DNA from 3 places in the Cellulomonas sp. CW35 genome. Region 1 is predicted to be linked to each of the others. Evidence: riboswitches for the same ligand, from Rfam matches in the RefSeq annotation. Region 1 holds a riboswitch; each other region holds the start of a gene.

Region 1 (7,877 bases):
CGCGAGCTCCTCGAGCGTGAACCGCACGGCCGTGCGCCGGGCCGGGACCGACGAGGGGTCCGCTCGCCACGCGGCGAGCGCCGCACGTCCCGCCACAGGATCGGTTCGACGACGAGGAGGCACCCCGCGATTCTCCCCCACCGCCGGGTGCCGCGGCCCGGTGGCCCGGCTCAGGTCGCGTTGCGCACGAGCTCGAGCGCGATCTCCTGCCACCACGCGCCGGCCGCCGGCCCGCCGTTGCCGGTGCCGTCCGACTCGCCCGGGGGCTTGACCCACAGCAGCGCGTCGCACGCCGTGCCGTCGTCGACCAGCCGCGGCAGGTCACCGACCGCGCGACCGCGCGCGTTGCACCACTCCCCGTCGCTCCCGCGGCCGTTGCGGGAGGTGTCGACGACGAACCGCAGGTCCAGCTCGGCGCAGATCGCCTCGCCGTACCCGCGCTCGTCGGCCGTCCACTGGTAGTTCGAGGTGTTCAGGGCGATGCCCGTCAGGTGCTGCGTGCCCACCAGCTCGACGCGCCGCACCACCTCCCGCGGCGTCAGCCACGCCGAGTGCCCCGCGTCGAGGTAGACGCGCGCACCGGCGGCGTGCAGCACCTGCGCGGCGTCCGCGAGGTACGCGACGCGGTCGCCCTGGTGGTCCCCGGCCCCGAGCTGCGGCAGCGCGTCCGGCTCGAGCACGACGATCGGCGCACCGCAGATGCCGGCGGCCACGTCCCGCACCCACTGCCCGTACCGCTCCGCCGGGGCACCGCCCGCTGAGTAGTGCCCGCAGTCGCGGCCGGGGATCGCGTACACCGCCAGGACCGCCGTGCTGCCCTCGTCGTGCGCGGCACGGGTGAGCTCGCGGACCTGTTCGCGCGTCGCGTCCGGGTCGGACGGGTCGTCGAGCCACGTGGCCTGCGGGGTCGTCGCGAGCAGCTCGAGCGCGGCTCGGTCCGCGCCGTGCGACGCCTGCCAGGCCGCGTACGCCTTCGTCCGGGTGCTGAGGTAGAGGCCGGTCACCGCTCGTCCTGTCGTCGCGCCATCTCGGTCCGGGTCGGGGCGGTCCGCGCGCCGGCTCCGCCGGTGTGGGAGCGCTCCGACACGAGCAGCAGCCTGGTCGACCGCGGGGCTCCTGCCCGTAGGCCCAAGGTCCGTCGCCCGTTCGCCAGCCCGCACCGGCCCGGGCGGGAGGCGCCGCCGCTAGGCGCGCGGCACCGGGCGGTGGCCGCGGCTGTGCTCCGCCGTGAGCTTCTTCCAGCGGGCGCGCTCGGCCGCCGCGAGCCGCGCGTCCACGCGCCGCTCCTGGTACGCCGCCTCACGCTCGAGCCGGCGCCAGCTGTCGAACCGGCGCTCGTCGAGCTCGCCCGAGTCGAGCGCGGCCCGCACCGCGCACCCCGGCTCGGACCGGTGCGCGCAGTCCGAGAACCGGCACCGGGCGGCCAGCGCGGCGACGTCCGCGAACGTGTGCTCGAGCGCCTCGGCGTCCGCCACCAGACCCACCGCACGCAGCCCCGGGGTGTCGATCAGCACCGCGCCGCCCGCGAGCGGCACCAGCTCCCGGTGCGTCGTCGTGTGCCGGCCGCGGCCGTCCGCGCGGCGCTCACCCGTCGGCATCGCCGCACGGCCCGCGAGCGCGTTGACCAGCGTCGACTTGCCGGCTCCCGAGGGTCCGACGACGACGAGGGTCGTGCCCGGCGTGAGCACCGCGCGCAGCGGCCCCAGCCCCTCGTCGGCGGTCGCCGTGACCGCGTGCACGTCGACCCCGAGCGCGACGCGCTGCACGTCAGCGGCCATCCCCCACGGGTCGGGGACCAGGTCCGCCTTGGTCAGCACCACCACCGGCGTCGCGCCCGAGCGCCACGCGAGGGTCAGCAGCCGCTCGACGCGCCCGAGGTCCGGGTCGGGGTCCAGGTGCTCCACGACGAGCACGACGTCCACGTTCGCCGCGAGCACCTGCGTCAGCGACGTGCGGCCCGCGGTGTCCCGCACGAGCGCCGACGAGCGCGGCAGCACCCGCGCGACGCAGCCCGCGTCGTCGAGCAGGACGTAGTCGCCGACCGCGGGGACGACACGCCCCTCGTCGTGCTCCGCGAGCCCGTCGCGCGCGAGCGCCGCGCGCACGGGCTCTGCCGGGGCGGGCTGTGCCGGGGCGGGCTGTGCCGGGGCGACCCCCGCGAGGGCGGGTCCGGGGACGCCGAGGTCGGGCACGACGAGCACCGCACCCTTGTCGGCGCGCACCACACGCCATCGCTGCGAGGAGGACATGCCGCCGACGGTAGGCCGACGCACCCGCGCCCGTCCGCTCCATTTCCGACCCCCGGCAAGGGGCCGAGCACCGACGTCAGGACGCGTTGCGCGCCAGCTCGAGGGCGATCTCCTGCCACCACTGCCCGGCGGCGGGCCCGCCGTTGCACGTGCCGTCGGACTCGCCGGGAGACTTGACCCACAGCAGCGCGTCGAGCGCCGTGCCGTCGTCGACGAGCCGCGGCGCCTCGCCGAGCGCGCGGCCGCGCGCGTTGCACCACTCGCCGTTCGAGCCGTTCCCGTTGCGCGAGGTGTCGACCACGAAGCCCAGGCCGTCGAGCTGCGCCGCGACCTGCTCGCCGTACGCGCGCTCGTCGGCGGTGGTCTGGTAGTTCGACGTGTTGAGCGCGAAGCCCGCGAGGTGCGCGGTGCCGACCGCGCGGATGCGCGCGACCGCCTCGCCGACGGGCAGCCACCCGCTGTGGCCGGCGTCGAGGTAGACGCGTGCGCCCGCCTCGTCGAGGGTGCGCGCGGCCGCGGCGAGGAGCGCGACCCGGTCGCCCTGGCCGTCGCAGTCGCCGAGCTGGGCGAGCGCGTCGGGTTCCAGTACGACGACGGGGTGCCCGACGATCCCGCCGGCCACCGCCTCGACCCACGCCGCGTACGCGTCGGCGGCGACGCCGCCCGCGGAGTGCAGCCCGCAGTCGCGGCCCGGGATCGCGTACACCACGAGCACAGCGGTGGTGCCCGAGTCGGCGGCGGCCGACGTGAGCCGGGCGACCTGATCACGGGCCACGCCGGCGTCGACCCAGTCGCCCACCCAGGCGGCCTGCGGGGTCTGGGCGATCGTCGCGAGGAGTCGCTTCTCCTCTCCCGTGGCCGCGCTCCAGGCGGTGACCGCCTGCGACTCGGTGCGCACCAGCAGGCCGCCGGCTGCGTCCGCTCCGGCGGCGGTGCTGGGTGCCGGCGTCTGCGGCGCCGCCGACGGGGGTGCGGCGGTGGGCGCGTCGGCCGTGCCCGGAGCGGCCGACGAGGCGGCCGGGGTGGTCGTGGCCGGACCCGCGGTGGCGTCGCACGCGGCGAGGAGCCCCATGAGAATCATGGCGAGGAGCACGGCGAGGACGCCTGCCCGCACGGGCGCGCCGGCCACGAGCCCGGCTCCGGAGGTGGGCTGCGCAGCGCGTCGGTCACCCATGAGGTCGTCCACCCATGAGCACGTCAGCGGCCGCACGGGGCGCGCACTGCAGCCCGGACGTCCGGGTTCACCCGTTCGCGACAGGCCGCGGCCCCGGTCGCCTCGCGTGAGGCGACCGGGGCCGCACGGCCGTCAGACCAGGCCGAGCGCGAGCATCGCGTCCGCGACGCGCACGAAGCCCGAGATGTTGGCACCGGCGACGTACGAGCCGGGCACGCCGTACTCGTCGGCCGTCGTCAGGCACCGGTCGTGGATGTCACGCATGATCGCCGCGAGGCGCTCCTCGGTGTGCTCGAACGTCCACGAGTCCCGCGACGCGTTCTGCTGCATCTCGAGCGCGGAGGTCGCGACACCGCCTGCGTTCGCGGCCTTGCCGGGCGCGTACAGCACGCCCGACTCGGTCAGCAGCGTGATCGCCTTGGGCGTCGTGGGCATGTTCGCGCCCTCGGCGACGACCTTGACGCCGGAGCCGACGAGCGCGCGCGCGTCGTCCTCGTCGAGCTCGTTCTGCGTGGCGCACGGCAGCGCGACCTGCGCACCGACCTCCCAGACGCGGCGGCCCGGGACGTACACGGCGCCGCGACGCTCGGCGTACACCGAGACGCGCCCGCGCTCGACCTCGCGCACCTGCCGCAGCAGGTCCAGGTCGATGCCCTTCTCGTCGAGCACGTAGCCCGACGAGTCCGAGCACCCGACCACGTGCGCGCCCAGCTGCTGGGCCTTCTCGATCGCGTACAGCGCGACGTTGCCCGCACCGGAGACGACCACGCGCTGCCCGTCGAAGGACTCGCCGATCGTCCGGAGCATGCTCTCCGCGAAGAGCACCGTGCCGTAGCCGGTCGCCTCCTTGCGGACGAGCGAGCCGCCCCAGGTGAGGCCCTTGCCCGTGAGCACCCCCGACTCGTAGCGGTTGGTGATGCGCTTGTACTGCCCGAACAGGTAGCCGATCTCACGGCCGCCGACGCCGATGTCACCGGCCGGCACGTCCGTGTACTCGCCGATGTGGCGGTACAGCTCCGTCATGAACGACTGGCAGAAGCGCATGACCTCGCCGTCGGACTTGCCGCGCGGGTCGAAGTCCGAGCCGCCCTTGCCGCCGCCGATCGGCATGCCCGTCAGCGCGTTCTTGAAGACCTGCTCGAAGCCCAGGAACTTCACGATCCCGAGGTACACCGAGGGGTGGAACCGCAGGCCGCCCTTGTACGGGCCGAGTGCGGAGTTGAACTCGACGCGGAAGCCCCGGTTGATCTGCACGGTCCCCGAGTCGTCGACCCAGGGGACACGGAAGATGATCTGCCGTTCGGGCTCGCACAGCCGCTCGAGGACGGCGGCGTCGACGTACTCGGGGTGGCGGTCGAGCACCGGCCCGAGGCTGTCGAACACCTCGTGGAGGGCCTGGTGAAACTCGTGCTCCCCGGCGTTGCGCGCGAGCACCTGCTCGAGGGCACGCTCCAGCTGCACCTGCATGTCTTTCGGCTCCGCTCTGCTCCGCGTGGCCTGGATGTGAGGACGCCCCAGGCTAGACGCCGTCCGGCAGTCGGGCGCAGGACTCCCGACCCGTGGACATCCGCGGGTCGCTGGGCGGCGCGGCGCTCGTCGCCCCGCGGTCGGCGTGCCGCTGGGGCGCGGGGCCCCGCGACGTCCACCAGACGAGATTTCCGACCAATCTGGTATCCCTTTTCGCACCCGCTGCTATACCCCTCCCGAGGTCACGAGAACCAGCGCCAAGCCCCGGCTCGCTGGTCGGCAACCCCGGTCACGCGCGGGGTGCTCCGGGGGACGACCTGGCCGGCCCACGGGCCGGCAAACGTGACGGAACGATTGCGAGGGACCATGAGCACGCACGCACCTGACACCCACCCCGAGCCCACCGTCGTGGTGGTCGCGGGCAACCCGCGCGAGGGATCGCGCACCCTGGCGGCCGCCCGGGCCGCGGCGCTTGCCGTCGCCGCCCACGTCGGCGGGACGGTCACCACCACGGTCGACCTGGTGACCGTCGCCGGCGAGCTCTTCGCCGGGCAGCGACCCCAGGTCGACGCCGCGCTCGGCGCGCTGGCGGACTCCGATGTCGCGGTGATCGCGACCCCGGTCTACAAGGCCTCCTACACGGGCCTGCTGAAGGCGTTCCTCGACCTGTACGGCCCCGACGGGCTCGCGGGCGTCGTCGTCGTGCCCCTCGTCGTGTCCGGCAACCCGGCGCACGCGCTCGTCGGCGAGGTCCACCTGCGGCCCGTGCTCGTCGAGCTCGGCGCGGTCGTCCCGACCCGCGCCCTCACGGTCACCGAGGCCGACCTCGCCGACCCGACCGGCCTCGACCGCGCCGTGGACGCCTGGCTCGCGCGCGGCGGCGACGCGCTGCGCCGCGCCGTCGGTCAGCCGGCCGCGGACCTCGACCTCGCGGAGGCAGCCCGATGACCGCCGAGCCGGTCGCCCGCCCGCACACCGACGCGCCGCACGAGTCGCGCCTGTCACCCGACGAGTACAAGGCCGTGTTCCGCGGCCACCCCGCGGGCGTCGTCGTCGTGACGCTGCGCGACGCGGACGGCCGACCCGTCGGGTTCACCGCGACGTCCGTCATCTCGGTCTCCACCGAGCCGCCGCTGCTCGCGTTCTCGCTCGCGTCCTCGTCGTCCTCGTGGCCCGCGGTCTCGCGTGCGACGACCCTCGCCCTCAGCTTCCTCGCCGACCACCAGGACGACGTCTCGGCCAGGTTCGCGACGAGCGGCATCGACCGGTTCGCGGCCGGCGGCTGGACCGCGCTGCCGGCCGGGGAGCCGGTGTCAACGACCACTCATCCCGATCCCACGATCTGGACCATCTCGTTCCCCGTGTGAGCCCCCGCTGCCCCACCTCGCCCACGCCCCCGCCCGCCGACCCCGCGGTTCCTCCGGGTCCGAAGGAGCTGAGCCGGAGCAAGCGCGGTCTCGACCGAGGCCCCCGCCGCTGACCCCGTCGTTGCTCCGGCTCTGGAGGGGCCGAGCCGGAGGAAGCGCGAGGTCGGCGGGGTGGGGCGGTCAGGTATCGGGTGTCGGGTGCGGGGGCTGGGTGTCGGGGACGACGAAGCCCCCGCGCCGGGTGGGTGCGGGGGCTCCGGGGTGGTGCGGGGTCAGCCGAAGTGGCGCGGGAGGGTGGCCTCGAACACGTCGCGGGCCTCGGCCAGCGGGATCGCGAACAGGCCCTCGACCTCGACGGCCGGACCGGCCTCCTCGTCGTCGGACGCGACGTCCGCGGTCTGACCGAGCTTGAGCGCCGGGACGCCGCGCGCGACGCACAGGTCCGCGAAGCGCACCTCCTCCGAGCGCGGCACCGCGACGAGCGCACGTGCCGTGGACTCGGAGAACAGCGCCTCGAACGGCGTGAGGCCGTCCCGCTCGCACAGCGCGTCGAGGGACACGCGCACACCCACGCCGAACCGCAGCGACGACTCGAGGAGCGCCTGGACCATGCCGCCCTCGGACAGGTCGTGCGCCGCGTCGACGAGGCCGTCGCGCGCGGCGTTCTGCAGCACCGCGGCCAGCGCACGCTCGGCGGCCAGGTCGACCCGCGGCGGCACGCCGCCCAGGTGACCGTGCTCGACGTCCGCCCACGCGGACCCGTCGAGCTCGGCACGCGTGGTGCCGAGCAGGTAGACCGACACGCCCGGCGCGGTCCAGCCGGACGGCACCGCGGACGCGACGTCGTCGAGCACGCCCAGCACACCGACGACGGGCGTCGGGTGGATGGCCGAGTCGATCTTCCCGGGCTCGCCCGTGCCGTTGTAGAGCGAGACGTTGCCGCCCGTGACGGGGACCTCGAGCGTCTGGCACGCGTCGGCCAGGCCGCGGATCGCCTCGACGAGCTGCCACATCGAGTCGGGGTGCTCGGGGCTGCCGAAGTTGAGGCAGTCGGTCACCGCGAGCGGGCGCGCGCCCGTCGTCGCGACGTTGCGGTACGCCTCCGCGAGCGCGAGCTGCGCACCCGTGTACGGGTCGAGCTTGCCGTAGCGGCCGTTCGCGTCGGTCGCGAGCGCGACACCCAGGCCGCTCTCCTCGTCGACCCGGACCACGCCCGAGTCGTCGGGCTGCGCGAGGGCGGTGTTGCCCTGCACGAAGCGGTCGTACTGCTTGGTGACCCACTCCTTGGACGCGAGGTTCGGCGAGCCGAGCAGGCGCAGCGCGGTCGCGCGCAGCTCGTCGGGGCTCGTCGGACGCGCGAGCGACGCGGACGTGTCGGCGTTCAGCCCGTCCTGCCACGCGGGACGCGCGTACGGGCGGTCGTAGACCGGGCCGTCGTGCGCGACCGTCTTGGGGTCGACGTCGACGATGCGGTGCCCGTGGTGGTCGATCGTGAGCCGGCCCGAGCCGGTGACCTCGCCGATGATCGCGGTCTCGACGTCCCACTTGCGCGTGATCGCGAGGAACTCCTCGAGCTTGGCGGGGGTGACGACCGCCATCATGCGCTCCTGCGACTCCGAC
Region 2 (7,877 bases), 840 kb from region 1:
CGACCCTGGTCGACGAGCGCACGAGCGTCTCGGTGCGCACGCTCGCCGACGCGTCCGCGCGCCCCGCCGCCGCGCGCGCAGGCCTGCGCCGGCTGCTGCTGCTCGACGTCGGGCTCGCCCCGGCCCGCGTGACGTCCCGCTGGACGGGTGCCCAGGCGCTCGCGCTGGCCGCCAACCCGTACCCGAGCCGCGAGGCGCTCGTCGAGGACGTGCAGCTCGCCGCGGTCGACGCGCTCGTCGACGAGCACCTGCGCACGCGCCCCGCCGAGGCGGGCCGCACCCCCGCGGACATCCGGACGCCCGAGGACTACGCCGCGCTGCGCGCGTTCCTGCGCGACCGGCTCGAGGACCGGGTGCACGCGCTCGTCGGCGTGCTCGTCCAGGTGCTCACCGCGTGGCGCGAGCTCGAGGTAGAGCTCAAGGGGACCTCGAGCCTCGCGCTGCTGGCCACCGCGTCCGACGTGCGCGAGCAGTCGGCGCGACTGGTCCACGCGGGATTCGTCGTCGAGACCGGCGCGGACCGCCTGATGCACCTGGTGCGCTACCTGCGTGCTGCGCGGTACCGGCTGGGCAAGGCCGCCGAGAACCCCGCGCGCGACGCCGACCTGGCGTGGCAGGTGCACGACCTGGAGAACGCGCTCGCGGCTGCGTCCGGGGCGGACCGCGCGCAGGTCGCGATGGTCCGCTGGCAGCTCGAGGAGCTGCGCGTGAGCCTGTTCGCGCAGCAGCTCGGCACCCCGACCCCGATCTCGGCCCAGCGCGTCCGCAAACAGCTCACCACCCTGACCTAACCCCAGCGGATCACGAGAACCCGCCGATCGGAGCTGGACGCGGTGATCGCGGACAGGGCGTCAAGGTCGTCGTCCCCGAGAAGCGCCGACGCCGCGGTGGGCGCCCACACCCCACGACCAGATCTTCTCGCTCCCTCCGAGACAACCTCGGAATCAGCGTGTCCACCTCACGGGGTCAAGCCCCCTCGGCGAACCCACTCCCGCCCACCCCGTGGTTGCTCCGGGTTCGCGCGCGCATACCGCGAGCAACCACGGTCTCGACCCAGCCACCGCGTGTCTCCTGGCTCGGGGATCTCGACAGCGACCAGCCCGGCACATGGCCGAGGTGGCCGGTCGTCGCCCCCGCGGATGCTACGGGAACGGCGCGTCTGAGCCGTAGCACCCACGACGTCGGGGTTGCGGAGCGGGACCGGGCCGACGGGGGGGAACGGGGTTCGGCTGACGGCCTGGCGTCCACAGTGGGCGCGCGAGGTCTGCCGCGCGTGGGCGGGAGACGGCAGACTCAACCGCATGGACGACACCGTGACGGCCGACACCCCGCTGGCGGCCGTGACCGCTCCGGCGCCCGTGACCGCTCCGGCGCCCGTGACGGGGCGGTGCTTCGGGGACGGGGACCCGCTGTACGAGCGCTACCACGACGAGGAGTGGGGTGTCCCGGTACACGGCGAGGAGGCGCTGTTCGAGCGGATCGCGCTCGAGGGCTTCCAGTCGGGGCTCTCGTGGATCACCGTGCTGCGCAAGCGCGAGTCGTTCCGTGCGGCGTTCGCGGGGTTCGACCCGCGGGTGGTCGCGGAGTACGACGAGCACGACGTCGAGCGGCTCCTCGCGGACGCGGGGATCGTGCGCAACCGCCAGAAGATCGAGGCGACCGTCGCCAACGCGCGCGCCCTGCTCGCGCTGCACGCCTCCGGCCGCACGCTCGACGCGTTGTTCTGGTCGTTCGCGCCGGACCGCACGCAGCACGTGCGCCCGGCCTCGTGGGCGGACGTGCCGGCGGTGACGCCCGAGTCCCGCGCGCTCGCGCGCGAGCTCAAGTCGCTCGGCTTCCGGTTCGTCGGACCGACGACGGCGTACGCGGCGATGCAGGCGTGCGGGCTCGTCGACGACCACCTGGCGACCTGCCCGTCGGTGCGTGGGTGAAGTCCCCGGCGGCTGCGGAGACGGATGCGGTGGGTCGTGGCGTTCGGGTGACCCGGCGCGAGAGCAGATCCGCAGGTCAGCGCACGTCGGCCGGGACGGGTCACGCGATTACCCGCGGCGTCCGGCCGTCCCGGTGCCGCCCGCTCGGATGAACCCGGGACGTGCTCTTCTCGGGTGATCCGGCTGTGGGGACTTCGCCTGATCGTGCACGGCGGTTACAGTCCTGCGCATGACCGAGATGCCCGACCACGACGGCGGCCTGGACGCCGTCCGCGGTGCGCGGGAGGCGCTGGGCGGGTCGGTCCCGCCGGACGCGCAGGTCCTGCAAGCGGTCGAGGCCGGTCTGCTGTCGACGGTGACGGGCACCCAGCCGTGGGGCGAGATCCCGCACCAGCGCCCGCGTCCGCTGGCCTGACCCGCGGAGCGTCCTTCCGCCTGATCTGCGACTCTCCGGCGACGCGTCCGCTGGGCGGCCCGCCCGTCTCGCAACGTGAGAAGTCGTGGTCAGCATGTGGGCTCCCGGCCTACGATCACGCCAACCATCCAGAGCGGCCGAGAGACCTGGCTCGTCGACGCCGCAGCAACCCCCCTCCGCGACGAGGGTGTGGGTGCTTCCGCCAGGACCGATGGAGTGGACATGTCGCAGACCCAGTGTCTGAACGGCCCGCCGGCGTGAGCGCGGCGACCGTGAACCCGCCCGCGGCGCAGCCGCGGCTCGACGACGCGCGCGCCGACGGTGCGAGCAGCGCGACGCGCCCCGGCGTCCCGACCGGCGCGCACGTGGCCGCCGACCCGCGGCCGCTCGGCACGCTCGACCGCCCGACGCTCTCGTTCGAGTTCTTCCCGCCGCGCAACCCGCAGGCCGCGCCGCGCCTGTGGGAGACCGTGCGCCAGCTCGAGGCCGTGCACCCGGACTTCGTCTCGGTCACGTACGGCGCGTCGGGCAAGACGCGCGAGACGTCGCGCGCGTTCGTCTCGCGGCTGCTGCGCGAGACGTCGCTGTCCCCGATCGCGCACCTCACGTGCGTGGGCACGAGCCGCGAGGAGATCACGACGATCGTCGAGGAGTTCCTCGACGAGGGCGTGCGCTCGTTCCTGGCGCTGCGCGGCGACCCCCCCGCGGGCCAGGCCGACTGGCAGGCCCACCCGGACGGCCTGGAGACCGCGAGCGCGCTCGTCGGTCTGCTGCGGGACATCGAGTCCCGCCGCTGCGGTGCGAGCCCGGCGCAGGCCGTGCGTGCGCGGGTGCGGCCGCTGTCGGTCGCGGTCGCGGCGTTCCCGCGCGGCAACGCGGCGACGGGCGGCACGCGCGCGCAGGACGTCGCGTCGCTGCTCGCCAAGCAGGAGGCGGGTGCGGACTTCGCGATCACGCAGGTGTTCTACGACGCCGAGTCGTACCTGGGCCTGGTGGCCGAGGCGCGCGCGGCGGGCGTGGTCATCCCGATCATCCCCGGGATCATCCCGTTGACCGACCCGGCCCGGCTGCTGCGCACGCAGGAGCTCACGGGTGTCCCGGTGCCGCGCGACCTGCTCGACGCGCTCGGCTCCGCGGACGACGCGTCGGCGGCGCACCGCATCGGCACCCGCGCGGGTGTCGACCTCGTCAAGGGCGTCCTCGACGGCGGCGCACCCGGCGTGCACCTCTACACGTACAACAAGCACGAGGCCGCGCTCGACCTGCTCGAGGGCGCGCAGCTGGACGGCTCGACACGCTGAGGTCGGCGCCCACGTCCCCCGAACCCCGCACCACCACGACACGAAGGCTGGACCCCATGAGCGAGACCCCGCAGTTCCCGACCGGCTCCGTGCTCGGCTACCCGCGCATCGGGCCGCGCCGCGAGCTCAAGAAGGCCGTGGAGGCCTTCTGGGCCGGGAGGTCCACGGCCGACGAGGTCGAGGCGACCGCCGCGGCGCTGCGCCGCCGGACGCGCGAGCGCCTCGTCGAGCTCGGCCTGCCGAAGGACACGGCCGCGATCCCGAGCGCGTTCTCCTTCTACGACCAGGTGCTCGACGCGACCGCGGTCGTCGGCGCGATCCCCGCGCGCTTCGCGGACCTCGTCGGTGAGGACGGCACGCTCGACCTCGCGGCGTACTCGACGGTCGCGCGCGGCCGTGGCGACGACCTGCCGCTCGAGATGACCAAGTGGTTCGACACCAACTACCACTACCTCGTCCCGGAGATCGGCCCGGAGACGACATTCTCGTACGTCGGCACGCGCCCGGTCGCGGAGTTCGTCGAGGCGCTCGCCGACGGCGTCCTGACCCGCCCGGTGATCGTCGGCCCGGTGACGTACCTGGCGCTCGCGAAGGCGACCGAGGGTGCGCCCGCGGATTTCGCGCCGATCGACCGGCTGCACGACCTGCTGCCCGTGTACGCGGACCTGCTGCGCGACCTCGCGGCGGCGGGGGCCACGTGGGTGCAGCTCGACGAGCCCGCGCTCGTCTCGGAGAGCATCGACGTGCCGGTCGAGCGTCTGCTCGCGGCGACCGCGGACGCGTACCGCGTGCTCGCGACCGAGCTCGCGCGCCCGCAGCGTCCCGCGCTGTTCGTCGCCGCCCCGTACGGGGACCTGGGCGCCGCGCTCCCGGTGCTCGCGGGCACCGACGTCGAGGCGATCGGGCTGGACCTGGTCAAGGGCACGGCGCCCACCGAGGCGGTCCCGGGCCTGGAGTCGAAGACGCTCGTCGCGGGCGTCGTCGACGGTCACAACATCTGGCGCGCGGACCTGGACGCCAAGCTGCAGGTGCTCGAGCAGCTCGAGGTCATCGGTGCGGGCGCGGTCGCGGTCGGCACGTCGACGTCGCTGTTCCACGTGCCGCACGACACGGCGGACGAGCCGAACCTGGACCCGACGCTGCGCTCGTGGCTCGCGTTCGCGGACCAGAAGGTCGCGGAGGTCGTCACCCTCGCGGAGGGCCTGTCCGAGGGCCGCGAGGCGATCCACGAGCAGCTGCTCGAGGCGTCCGACGCGGTCGCGTCGCGCCGCAGCGCGCCGGGGGTGGTGCGTCCCGAGGTGCGCGAGCGCACGGGCGGCCTGTCCGACGACGCGTTCGCGCGCGGCTCGTTCGACGAGCGCAAGGAGGCCCAGGCGCAGCGACTGAACCTCCCGCCGCTGCCGACGACCACCATCGGCTCGTTCCCGCAGACGCCCGAGATCCGTAAGGCCCGCGCGGCGCACGGCAAGGGCGAGCTGACCGACGAGCAGTACGTCGAGGAGATGAAGGCGGAGATCCGCCGCGTCGTGGAGCTGCAGGAGCGGATCGGTCTGGACGTGCTGGTGCACGGCGAGCCCGAGCGCAACGACATGGTGCAGTACTTCGCGGAGAACCTCGACGGCTTCGCGGTCACGGAGAACGGCTGGGTGCAGTCGTACGGCTCGCGCTGCACGCGCCCGTCGATCCTGTGGGGCGACGTGTCGCGGCCGAAGCCGATCACGGTCGACTGGACGACGTACACGCAGTCGCTCACGAGCAAGCCGGTCAAGGGCATGCTCACGGGCCCGGTGACGATCCTCGCGTGGAGCTTCGTGCGCGACGACCAGCCGCTGCGCGAGACCGCGAACCAGGTGGCCCTCGCGCTGCGCGACGAGATCACGGACCTCGAGGCCGCGGGCATCGCGGTGATCCAGGTCGACGAGCCCGCGCTGCGCGAGCTTCTCCCGCTGCGCGCGGCGGACCACGCGGACTACCTCGACTGGTCGGTGCGCTCGTTCCGGCTCGCGACGTCGGGCGTGCGTCCGGACACCCAGATCCACACGCACCTGTGCTACTCGGAGTTCGGCCAGATCATGGGTGCGATCGACGGTCTGGACGCGGACGTCACGTCCATCGAGGCGGCGCGTTCGAAGATGGAGATCGTCGAGGACATCGCGGCGGCGGGCTACCCGCGCGCGGTGGGCCCGGGCGTGTACGACATCCACTCGCCGCGCGTGCCGTCGGTCGAGGAGATCACCGAGCTGCTGACGGGTGCGGTCAAGGCCATCGCGCTCGACCAGCTGTGGGTCAACCCGGACTGCGGGCTCAAGACGCGCCGGTACGACGAGACCACGCCGAGCCTGGAGCACATGCTCGTGGCGACCCAGGCGGTCCGCGCCACGCTCTGAGACACCGCGCGAACGGGTCGGCCCAGCCCCGGGCCGACCCGTTCGTCGTCCCGACCCGAGCCCGCGCGTGCTGGACGCGGGCCGAGACCAGGGCGATCGCGAGCACGTCGGACGGTGGGTAACGTCCGGGAGGTGAGCCTGTTCGACGTGTCGCTCGAGGAGCTGCGGACCCGCACCAGCCAGAAGTGGCGCCGCTACCCGCCCGACGTGCTGCCGCTGTTCGTCGCGGAGATGGACGTGCGCGTGTGCGAGCCGGTGGTGGCGGCGGTGACCCACGCGCTGCGCCGCGGCGACACGGGCTACCCGGCCGGCCGGCCGTACCAGGAGGCCTTCGCGGGCTTCGCGGAGCGCCGCTGGGGCTGGGCGCCGGACCCGGCGACGACGGCCCTGGTGCCGGACGTCATGCAGGGCGTCTCGGAGCTGGTGCGGCTGCTCACGGACGACGACGGCGTGGTCGTCATCAACCCGCCGGTGTACCCGCCGTTCCGGGCGTTCGTGCGGCGCACGGGCCGCGCCGTGGAGCGTGCGGACCTGGGCGCGGACGGTCGCCTCGACCTCGCGGCGCTCGACGAGGCGTTCGGCCGGGCGCGGGCGGGCGGGCGGTCGGCGGTGTACCTGCTGTGCCACCCGCAGAACCCGACGGGCACGCTGCACGCCCCGGACGAGCTGCGCGCGGTCGGCGAGCTCGCGGCGCGGCACGGCGTGCGGGTGGTGTCCGACGAGGTGCACGCCCCGCTGGTGCTCGACGCGGACGTGCGGTTCGTGTCCGCGACGACGGTGATCCCCGGCGCGGTCGCGGTGCACTCGGCATCCAAGGCGTTCCACCTCGCGGGCCTGAAGGCGGCGCTGGCCGTGCCGGGCCCGGACGCCGTGGCGGACCTGGCCCGCCTGCCCGAACTGGTGTCGTCCGAGGTCGGGCACGTACCGGTCCTGGCGCACACCACGGCGCTCACGCACGGCGACGACTGGCTGGACGCGCTCCTGGAGTCGTTGCGGGACTCGCGTGCGCACCTGGGCGCGCTGCTCGACTCGCGGCTGCCGCGCACGCGGTGGACCCCGGGCGCGGCGACGTACTTCGCGTGGCTGGACCTGCGCGAGCAGCTGCCGGGCGAGGAGGACCCGGCGGCACGCCTGCTGGCGGACGCGCGCGTCGCGCTGAACGCGGGCCCGACGTTCGGGCGCCCGGGCGCGGGCTTCGCGCGGCTCAACTTCGCGACGTCCCGCGCGATCCTCACCGAGGCGGTCGAGCGCGTGGCGCGCAGCCTGCCCGCCTGAGGTCGCACGCGCGCGACCGGCCCGCGCGGTCGTGCGCGGGCCGGTCGCGGCGGGTGGCCGGTCAGGCCGACGCGGACGTGATCTCCGGCGTCGGGGCGGCGGTGCCGTGCTGCACCTCGATGCGCCGCGGCTTGGCCTCCTGGGCGACCGGGATGGTCAGCGTGAGGACGCCGTCGGTGTAGGTCGCGCTGATCGCGTCGAGCGCGAGCCCGCGGCCGAGCGTCAGCTGGCGCGCGTAGGTGCCGGACGGGCGCTCCTTGGCGAGCCACTGCACGTCCTCGTCGGTGCGCGGCGAGCGCTGCGCGCGGATGGTCAGCGTGCGGTCCTCGACGTTGACGTCGATGGTGCCCGGGTCGGCGCCCGGCAGGTCGACGTGCAGGACGTAGTGGTCGCCCGAGCGGTACAGGTCGACGGGCATCGCCTGCGAGAGCGCGGCGGTCCGGTCGGCGTTCAGGACGGACGTCAGGAGTCGGTCCATCTCCCGGAACGGGTCGGTACGAGTAGCCATACCCTCACCTCCTTCGCAGCGAGGTGCCGGACCACCCGGCGCCTCGGGTACGTACCGGGC
Region 3 (7,877 bases), 1.4 Mb from region 1:
ACGCCGCGCTCACCGAGACGGTCGAGATCGTCGCGGAGGACGGTGCGCACCTCACGGTCGTCACCGTGCACGACTGGGCCGACGGCTCCGTGCACGCCGCGTCGCACCGCCTCGAGGTCGGCCGTGACGCGACGGTCAAGCACATCGTCGTGACGCTCGGCGGCGACGTCGTGCGCGTGACCCCGGACGCGCAGTTCGCCGGCGAGGGCGGCTCGGTCACCATGCTCGGGCTGTACTTCGCGGACGCCGGCCAGCACCAGGAGCACCGGCTGTTCGTCGACCACGCGGTGCCCAGCTGCGTGAGCCGCGTGACCTACAAGGGCGCGCTGCAGGGTGCGGGCGCGCACACGGTGTGGGTCGGCGACGTGCTGATCCGGGCCGAGGCCGAGGGCACCGACACGTACGAGCTCAACCGCAACCTCGTCCTCACCGACGGGGCGCGCGCGGACTCCGTGCCGAACCTCGAGATCGAGACCGGGCTGATCGAGGGCGCGGGGCACGCGTCCGCGACCGGCCGGTTCGACGACGAGCAGCTGTTCTACCTGCGGGCCCGCGGCATCCCCGAGCCCGACGCGCGACGCCTCGTCGTGCGCGGCTTCTTCGCCGAGCTGGTGCACGAGATCGGTGTCCCGGAGGTCGAGGAGCGGCTCATCGCCGCGATCGAGGCCGAGCTCGAGGAGTCGATGTCCGTGCTCGACCAGGTCGCCGTCGAGGGCAGCGACGCGGGTGCCGTGGTGGAGCAGGCATGACCGCACAGCTCGCGTGCTACGCGTCCGACGTGCCCACGGGGGGCACGCTGCGCGTCGAGCTCGAGGGCGAGACCGGGACCGTCGAGGTCGCGATCGTCCGCGACGACGACGGCGAGCTGCACGCGATCAGCGACATCTGCTCGCACGGCGCGGTCTCGCTGTCCGACGGCGAGGTCGAGGGCTGCACGATCGAGTGCTGGCTGCACGGCTCGCGGTTCGACCTGCGCTCCGGCAAGCCGCTCGGCCCGCCCGCCGTCACCCCCGTCCCCGTCTACCCGGTCACGCTGGACGGCGAGCGCGTGCTCGTCGACGTGGACCGGACTGTCTGACCGTCACCGAGGAGCAACCCGCATGACCACCCTGGAGATCCGCGACCTGCACGTCAGCGTCGAGACGAAGGAGGGCCCCAAGCCCATCCTGCGCGGCGTCGACCTGACCGTGAACAGCGGCGAGACGCACGCGATCATGGGCCCCAACGGCTCGGGCAAGTCGACGCTCGCGTACTCGCTCGCCGGCCACCCGAAGTACCAGATCACGGGCGGCTCGGTGCTGCTCGACGGCGAGGACGTCCTGGCGATGTCCGTCGACGAGCGGGCCCGCGCCGGCATGTTCCTGGCGATGCAGTACCCGGTCGAGGTGCCGGGCGTCTCGGTGTCGAACTTCCTGCGCACCGCGAAGACCGCGATCGACGGCGAGGCCCCCGCGCTGCGCTCGTGGGTCAAGGACGTCCGTGCCGCGATGGAGAACCTGCGCATGGACTCGACGTTCGCGGAGCGGTCCGTGAACGAGGGCTTCTCGGGCGGTGAGAAGAAGCGCCACGAGATCCTGCAGATGGAGCTGCTCAAGCCGCGTCTCGCGATCCTCGACGAGACCGACTCGGGCCTCGACGTCGACGCGCTGCGCATCGTGTCCGAGGGCGTCAACCGCGTCCGTTCGACGACCGACGTCGGCGTCCTGCTGATCACGCACTACACGCGCATCCTGCGCTACATCACGCCCGACTTCGTGCACGTCTTCGTCGACGGCCGCATCGCGGAGGAGGGCGGCCCGGAGCTCGCCGAGCGCCTCGAGAACGAGGGCTACGACCGGTTCCTGGTCAACTCCTGACCTCGTGCGGGTGCCGGGCCGCTGCCCGGCACCCGCGCACCCCACCCGTCCACGTCGAGGGGATCCGCAGTGAGCACCACCCTGGAGGCCGCCGAGCTCGCGGCGGTGCGGGCCGACTTCCCGCTGCTCGAGCGCACGCTGCGTGACGGCAAGCGGCTGGTCTACCTCGACTCGGGGGCCACGTCCCAGAAGCCCGACGTGGTCCTCGACGCCGAGCAGGACTTCTACCTGCAGCGCAACGCCGCGGTCCACCGCGGTGCGCACCAGCTCGCCGAGGAGGCGACCGAGGCGTTCGAGGACGCCCGGGCGCGCGTCGCGTCGTTCGTCGGGGTGTCGCCCGGCGAGCTCGTGTGGACGAGCAACGCGACCGCGGGCATCAACCTGGTCGCCTACGCGCTGTCGAACGCGACGGCGGGCCGCGGGGGAGCAGCGGCGCAGCGGTTCGCGCTGCGTCCCGGCGACGAGATCGTCGTCACCGAGGCCGAGCACCACGCGAACCTCGTGCCGTGGCAGGAGCTCGCGCTGCGCACGGGCGCGACGCTGCGGTGGATCGGCGTGGACGACGACGGGCGCCTGCGGACCGACGAGATCTCGAGCGTCGTCACCGACCGCACGCGCGTGCTGGCCTTCACGCACGCCTCCAACGTGACCGGCGCGATCACCGACGTGCCCGCGTTCGTCGCCCGCGCCCGCGAGGTGGGCGCGCTCACGGTGCTCGACGCGTGCCAGTCCGTGCCGCACCTGCCGGTCGACCTGCACGAGCTCGGCGTCGACTTCGCCGCGTTCTCGGGGCACAAGATGCTCGCGCCGACCGGCGTCGGCGCGCTCTACGGGCGACGTGAGCTGCTCGAGGCGATGCCGCCCGTCACGACGGGCGGCTCGATGGTCGAGGTCGTCACGATGACCGAGACCACGTACGCCCCGCCGCCGCAGCGGTTCGAGGCCGGCACGCAGATGGTCTCGCAGGCCGTCGCGATGGGCGCGGCCGCGACCTACCTGTCCGACCTCGGGATGGACGCCGTCGCCGCGCACGAGCACGACCTGGCGGGCCTGCTGCTCGACGCGGTGGCGTCCGTGCCGGGTGTGCGGGTGATCGGCCCGACCGACACCGCAGACCGGCTCGCCGCGGTGTCGTTCGTCGTCGACGGCGTGCACGCGCACGACGTGGGGCAGGTGCTCGACGACGCCGGCGTCGCGGTGCGCGTCGGCCACCACTGCGCACAGCCGCTGCACCGCCGGTTCGGCGTGGCCGCCACGGCACGCGCGACCGCCGCGGTGTACACCACCGACGAGGAGATCGCCGTGTTCCGGGAAGCGCTCGCGGGGGTCCGGGCGTTCTTCGGACTGACGGACTGACGGACTGACGGACTGACGGCGCCCCCGGCGCCACGAGAAGGGCGACGTATGAGCAGCTCGATGGAGCAGCTGTACCAGCAGGTGATCCTGGACCACGCGAAGTTCCCGCACGGGCGAGGGCTGGGCGAGGCGGCCGACGGCGCCCGCTCGGCGCAGTCGCACCAGGTGAACCCCACGTGCGGCGACGAGGTGACCCTGCAGGTCGACGTCGACGACGCCGGGGTGGTCCGCGGGCTGCGCTGGGAGGGGCAGGGCTGCTCGATCTCGCAGGCCTCGGTCTCGGTGCTGCACGACCTGGTGCTCGACCAGCCGCTGGGCACCGTCGACACGCTCGCCGCGTCGTTCCGCGACCTCATGCAGTCCAGGGGGCAGGGGCTCGACGACGACGATGCCGAGGAGGCGCTCGGCGACGCCGCCGCCTTCACGGGCGTCGGCAAGTACTCCGCACGCGTGAAGTGCGCCCTGCTCGGCTGGGTCGCGCTGAACGACGCACTCATCAAGACCGGATCCCGGGAGGACGCATGACCACCCCCAGCACTGGCTCACCGACGACCGTCGCGGACGTCGAGGAGGCGATGCGCGACGTGATCGACCCCGAGCTCGGGATCAACGTCGTCGACCTCGGCCTCGTGTACGGGGTCGCGCTCGAGCAGAACACCGCGGTGATCGACATGACGCTCACGTCGGCGGCGTGCCCGCTCACCGACGTCATCGAGGACCAGTCGGCGCAGGCGCTCGACGGCATCGTCGACGGCTTCCGCATCAACTGGGTCTGGATGCCGCCGTGGGGCCCGGAGAAGATCACCGAGGACGGTCGTGAGCAGATGCGGGCCCTCGGCTTCAACATCTGACACACCTCGCACGCGGGCGGTGGACGGCGGACTCGTCGTCCACCGCCCGCGTTCGTGTGACGTCCCTTGCTCGTGCGAGCCGGGCCGCGTTAGCGTCTCCCCAGGTCAAGAGCGATCAGCGAGACGCCCTCCGCGTGCTGGTCCGGCAACCGCGCAACCTCGCGCACGGTGCCCCGGAGGAAGACCGGCCCGGCGGCGACCGCCGCCGGGAAGTGCGAAGGGAGTACGCCCATGAGTGAGAAGTTCCTGCGCGCCGACGGTCTCGTCGAGCTGCGCCCCGCCCCCGCGGCGGTCGCGGAGGCGAGCCGGACCGGTGTCGACCTCGTCACCCGCGGGGAGCTGTGCACCGCGTGCCTGGTCGGCGACTGGGGTCTGTCGCTGCTGAGGGTCGCCAAGACGCTCTGCGACGACTGCACCTGGCTCGAGTCCGAGGTCTCGCGGCGGGCCGGAGCGGCACGCTCGCGTGCGGGTCGGACGGCCGGCGACGGGGTCGTGCAGCTCGCCGGGCTGTCCGACCCCGACGACGCGTCGTGGGCGCCCGTCCGCGCCGCGCTCCAGCTGCGCGACGCGCGCCTGACCGAGCTGCTCGACGACGCCGCGGCGTCGGGTATGGCGGTCGTCGAGCTGGACTCGGTGCGGGATCACGATCGCACCGTGCGAGCGGTCAGCCGGCAGGACGCTCTCCGGTCCGGTCTGCTCGACGACTCGGCGGAAGCACGAGTGCGTCTGTTCGCGGAGTGGCTGCGTCTGCTCGCTCCCGAGGACCACGCCGTGCGCGCCGACGTGCTGGCGGACGTCCCGGCGCTCGCGCACGCCCTGCGCGCGCACCAGGTGGGAGTGATTGCGGCCTCGGTCCGCGCTGACGTCGACCGGGTGGGCCGGGAGACGGCCCGAGCCCTCGCGACGGTGACGCGTGCGCCGCTCGCGCTGGGCGCCGTCGTGAGCCGTCTCGTTCGGGTCCGCCTGACCCGTTTCGCGCGCGCGGCCCGCGCGTAGCACCGACGCATCGCGTGGGTCCGGCTGACCTGCGTGGTGGGGGTCGCACTGGGCCGCGCCACGCAGGTCAGCCCGGCGCGGCGTGCGCTCAGCCCTTCTTCGACTTGGGGGCGCGCAGCCGGAGCCACCGCGCCTGGCCCTCCTCCCGGAGCTCGACCTGCCCCTGGCGTGAGCGCACGAAGTCCGTGAACGTCGCGAAGCCGAGCGCAGCCTCGTTGTACCGGGGGTCGAGCCGCTTCATCTGCTGCTTGACCGCCGACGCCTGGCTCCAGCCGTCGGCGTCCTTCGCGACCAGCCCGAGTGCGCGTGCGAGCAGCCGCGTCGCGACCGGACCGCTGATCGGCTGTGACGACGTCTCGGGCTCGGTGCGCGTCGCGGTCGTCGCCGTGCGCGGAGCGGTCGTCACGGGCGAGGCAGCAGCGTCGTCCGGGGCGCCCGTGACGACGGTGTCGTCGTCCTCTGCCTCGTCCGACTGCCGCACGGCCTCGTCGTAGTACTCGAACTCGTCGCACGCGGAGATCAGTGCCTTGCTGGTCCCGCCCGGCACGCCGACGCCGACGACCACGCGCCCGAGGCGCTTGCACCGCTGCGCGAGCGCAATGTAGTCGGAGTCGCCAGCCACGATCACGACGTGCGTGAGGTCGGTGAGACGGAACAGGTCCTCGAGCACGTCCACGGCGAGCCGGATGTCGGCGCCGTTCTTGGTACCGGACGCAGGGAAGAGCTGCGTGAGGTCGATCGCGCGGTCCACCAGCTGGCGCCGGTACGCCGCGTTGGCCGGCACCGACCAGTCGGCGTACGCGCGGGTCACGGCGAGCGTGCCGAACGACGACGCGTAGTCGAGGAGCGCGCTCACGTCGACCCGGGCGGCGTCGAGCCGAGGGGCGACGTCCTTACCGGCGTCACGCGCGTTGTCCTTGCGCCACGAGCCGTCACCGTGGAGCTGGTCGTAGCGGGAGATGACGATGTTGTCGAAGTCGAGATAGACGCCCACGCGGGCGGAGCTGTCGTCGGTGCTCATGCCCGGAGTCTGCCCGATGCGGGCGTCAGAGCGTGTCGGCGGCGAAGGTGTCGCACGCCGCGAGGTCGCGCTGCTGGTAGCCGGTGGTGAACCAGCGCTGGCGCTGCTCGCTCGAGCCGTGGGTCCACGAGTCGGGGTTCACACCGCCGCCCGACTGCTGCTGGATGTGGTCGTCGCCCACGGCTGCGGCCGCGTCGATCGCCTGCGCGAGCTCGTCGGCGGTGATGGGCTTGAGGTAGGTGACACCGGTGTCGGGGTCCTCGGTGGTCGCGGCGTTGCCGGCCCACATGCCCGCATAGCAGTCGGCCTGGAGCTCGACGCGCACGGAGTCCGACCCGGCGCCCGACCCGCGGCGGTCGGAGGAGTCGAACACGCCGGTGACGTTCTGGACGTGGTGGCCGTACTCGTGCGCGTAGACGTACATCTCGGCGAGCGGGCCGCCCTTCGCGCCGAACTGGCTGGTCAGCAGGTCGAAGAAGCCCAGGTCGAGGTAGATCGTCCGGTCCCCGGGGCAGTAGAACGGCCCGGACGACGACGACGCGTCGCCGCACGCGGTCCGCACCGCGGACGTGAACTCCACGGCCTCCGGGATGGTCGCGTCCGCCTTGCGCAGGGTGGGCGTCCAGTACGTGTCGAGGGAGTCGAGGGTCGCGGACAGGCGGCACGCGCGGTCGGTGTTGGCCTGCTCGGCCGTGCAGGCACCGACGGTGCCGTCCTGCCCGGGCTCGCCCCCGCCACCACCGAGGAGCGCGCCGGGGTCCACGTTGCCCCCGGACAGCAGCGTGATCGCGAGGATCACGAGCAACCCGAGACCGCCGACGCCGCCGCCGATCGCCATGCCACGCCCGCCGGCGGAGCGGCGCGACTGCACGCGTCCGCCGCCGAAGCTGCCACCCTCCTGGAACGTCACACCCGGGACGGTAGTCCGTGCACGGGCACCGCGCGATTCAGCCCTCGCCGATCCCGCGCGCGGCGAGCGCCTCGCCCGTCGCGCGTGCGTGGCCGACCATGCGCACCGCGGCCGGCACGACGAGCGCGCGCGGCGAGCGGGCGAGCCCGCGCGCCCGTGCGGCGTCGCGGGACTCGTGCGCGGCGTGCAGCAGGACGGGGACGGAGCGCAGCATGAGGCTCACCGCGAGCGCGACGGTCTGCGGGGGGAGGCCGACGTGCCGCAGCGGCCCGGCGGCACGGCGCAGCGCGTCGAGCAGGTCGTCGGCGCGCGTGGTCGCGGTGACGACGGTGGCGAGCAGGACGAGCGCGACGAGGTCGGCGGCGGTCTCGACGCCCGACGCCCAGCCGCGTGACCATGCCTGGTACCCGCCGACCAGGAGCGCGACGGCGCCGACGCGCACGAGGCCGCTGCGCGTGCGGTGCCACGAGAGTCTCGCGACGGCGTGGCTGGCGGCGGCGACGGCGAGCGCGACGAGCGCCGACGCGGCTCCGCGGACGACGAGGACGACGACGCCGGCCAGTGCGAGCGCCGCGAGCTTGCGGAGCGCGGGCGCCCGGTGCAGCACCGAGGTGCCCGGCTGGTGCATCCCGAGCGGGCCGGACCAGACGGGCCGCAGCGGCGTGCCGGGGCGGGTCACGGGACGTCGCCGGCGCGCACGGGGGACGACGCCATGAGGTCCCGGTACGCGGCGACGGCGGCGGACGGCTCGCCGTCGTGGACCACCCGGCCGTCGTCGACGACGAGGACGCGCTCGGCGTGCTGCGCGGCGTCCAGGTCGTGCGTGACGACCACGACCTGCTGCGGCAGGTCGGCGAGCAGGTCGTCGACCACCGCGCGCCAGCGCA

Evidence for each region. Region 1 has a riboswitch for S-adenosylmethionine ahead of ACT17Q_RS02780 (NAD(P)H-dependent oxidoreductase). Riboswitches for the same ligand answer to the same signal wherever they lie in the genome.
Region 2: another riboswitch for S-adenosylmethionine. It lies ahead of ACT17Q_RS15330 (methylenetetrahydrofolate reductase); the one in region 1 lies ahead of ACT17Q_RS02780 (NAD(P)H-dependent oxidoreductase).
Region 3: another riboswitch for S-adenosylmethionine. It lies ahead of ACT17Q_RS09250 (hypothetical protein); the one in region 1 lies ahead of ACT17Q_RS02780 (NAD(P)H-dependent oxidoreductase).

The regions. Positions count from the first base shown of each region.
Region 1 is NZ_CP199000.1:584,780-592,656, reverse strand. It holds gene ACT17Q_RS02805 (sterol carrier family protein) at 1-123, opposite strand, end outside; gene ACT17Q_RS02800 (glycoside hydrolase family 6 protein) at 171-1,004, opposite strand; gene rsgA (ribosome small subunit-dependent GTPase A) at 1,185-2,249, opposite strand; gene ACT17Q_RS02790 (glycoside hydrolase family 6 protein) at 2,326-3,423, opposite strand; gene gdhA (NADP-specific glutamate dehydrogenase) at 3,556-4,890, opposite strand; SAM riboswitch class IV at 5,131-5,239, shown strand; gene ACT17Q_RS02780 (NAD(P)H-dependent oxidoreductase) at 5,257-5,838, shown strand; gene ACT17Q_RS02775 (flavin reductase family protein) at 5,835-6,257, shown strand; gene purL (phosphoribosylformylglycinamidine synthase subunit PurL) at 6,530-7,877, opposite strand, start outside.
Region 2 is NZ_CP199000.1:3,370,446-3,378,322, forward strand. It holds gene hrpA (ATP-dependent RNA helicase HrpA) at 1-791, shown strand, start outside; gene ACT17Q_RS15320 (DNA-3-methyladenine glycosylase I) at 1,302-1,931, shown strand; gene ACT17Q_RS15325 (hypothetical protein) at 2,161-2,346, shown strand; SAM riboswitch class I at 2,468-2,564, shown strand; gene ACT17Q_RS15330 (methylenetetrahydrofolate reductase) at 2,604-3,647, shown strand; gene metE (5-methyltetrahydropteroyltriglutamate--homocysteine S-methyltransferase) at 3,704-6,034, shown strand; gene ACT17Q_RS15340 (MalY/PatB family protein) at 6,167-7,309, shown strand; gene ACT17Q_RS15345 (Hsp20/alpha crystallin family protein) at 7,371-7,817, opposite strand.
Region 3 is NZ_CP199000.1:2,011,906-2,019,782, reverse strand. It holds gene sufD (Fe-S cluster assembly protein SufD) at 1-749, shown strand, start outside; gene ACT17Q_RS09275 (non-heme iron oxygenase ferredoxin subunit) at 746-1,078, shown strand; gene sufC (Fe-S cluster assembly ATPase SufC) at 1,101-1,856, shown strand; gene ACT17Q_RS09265 (SufS family cysteine desulfurase) at 1,926-3,212, shown strand; gene sufU (Fe-S cluster assembly sulfur transfer protein SufU) at 3,261-3,737, shown strand; gene ACT17Q_RS09255 (metal-sulfur cluster assembly factor) at 3,734-4,063, shown strand; SAM riboswitch class IV at 4,167-4,284, shown strand; gene ACT17Q_RS09250 (hypothetical protein) at 4,295-5,059, shown strand; gene ACT17Q_RS09245 (NYN domain-containing protein) at 5,148-6,080, opposite strand; gene ypfJ (KPN_02809 family neutral zinc metallopeptidase) at 6,106-6,990, opposite strand; gene ACT17Q_RS09235 (energy-coupling factor transporter transmembrane component T) at 7,028-7,669, opposite strand; gene ACT17Q_RS09230 (energy-coupling factor ABC transporter ATP-binding protein) at 7,666-7,877, opposite strand, start outside.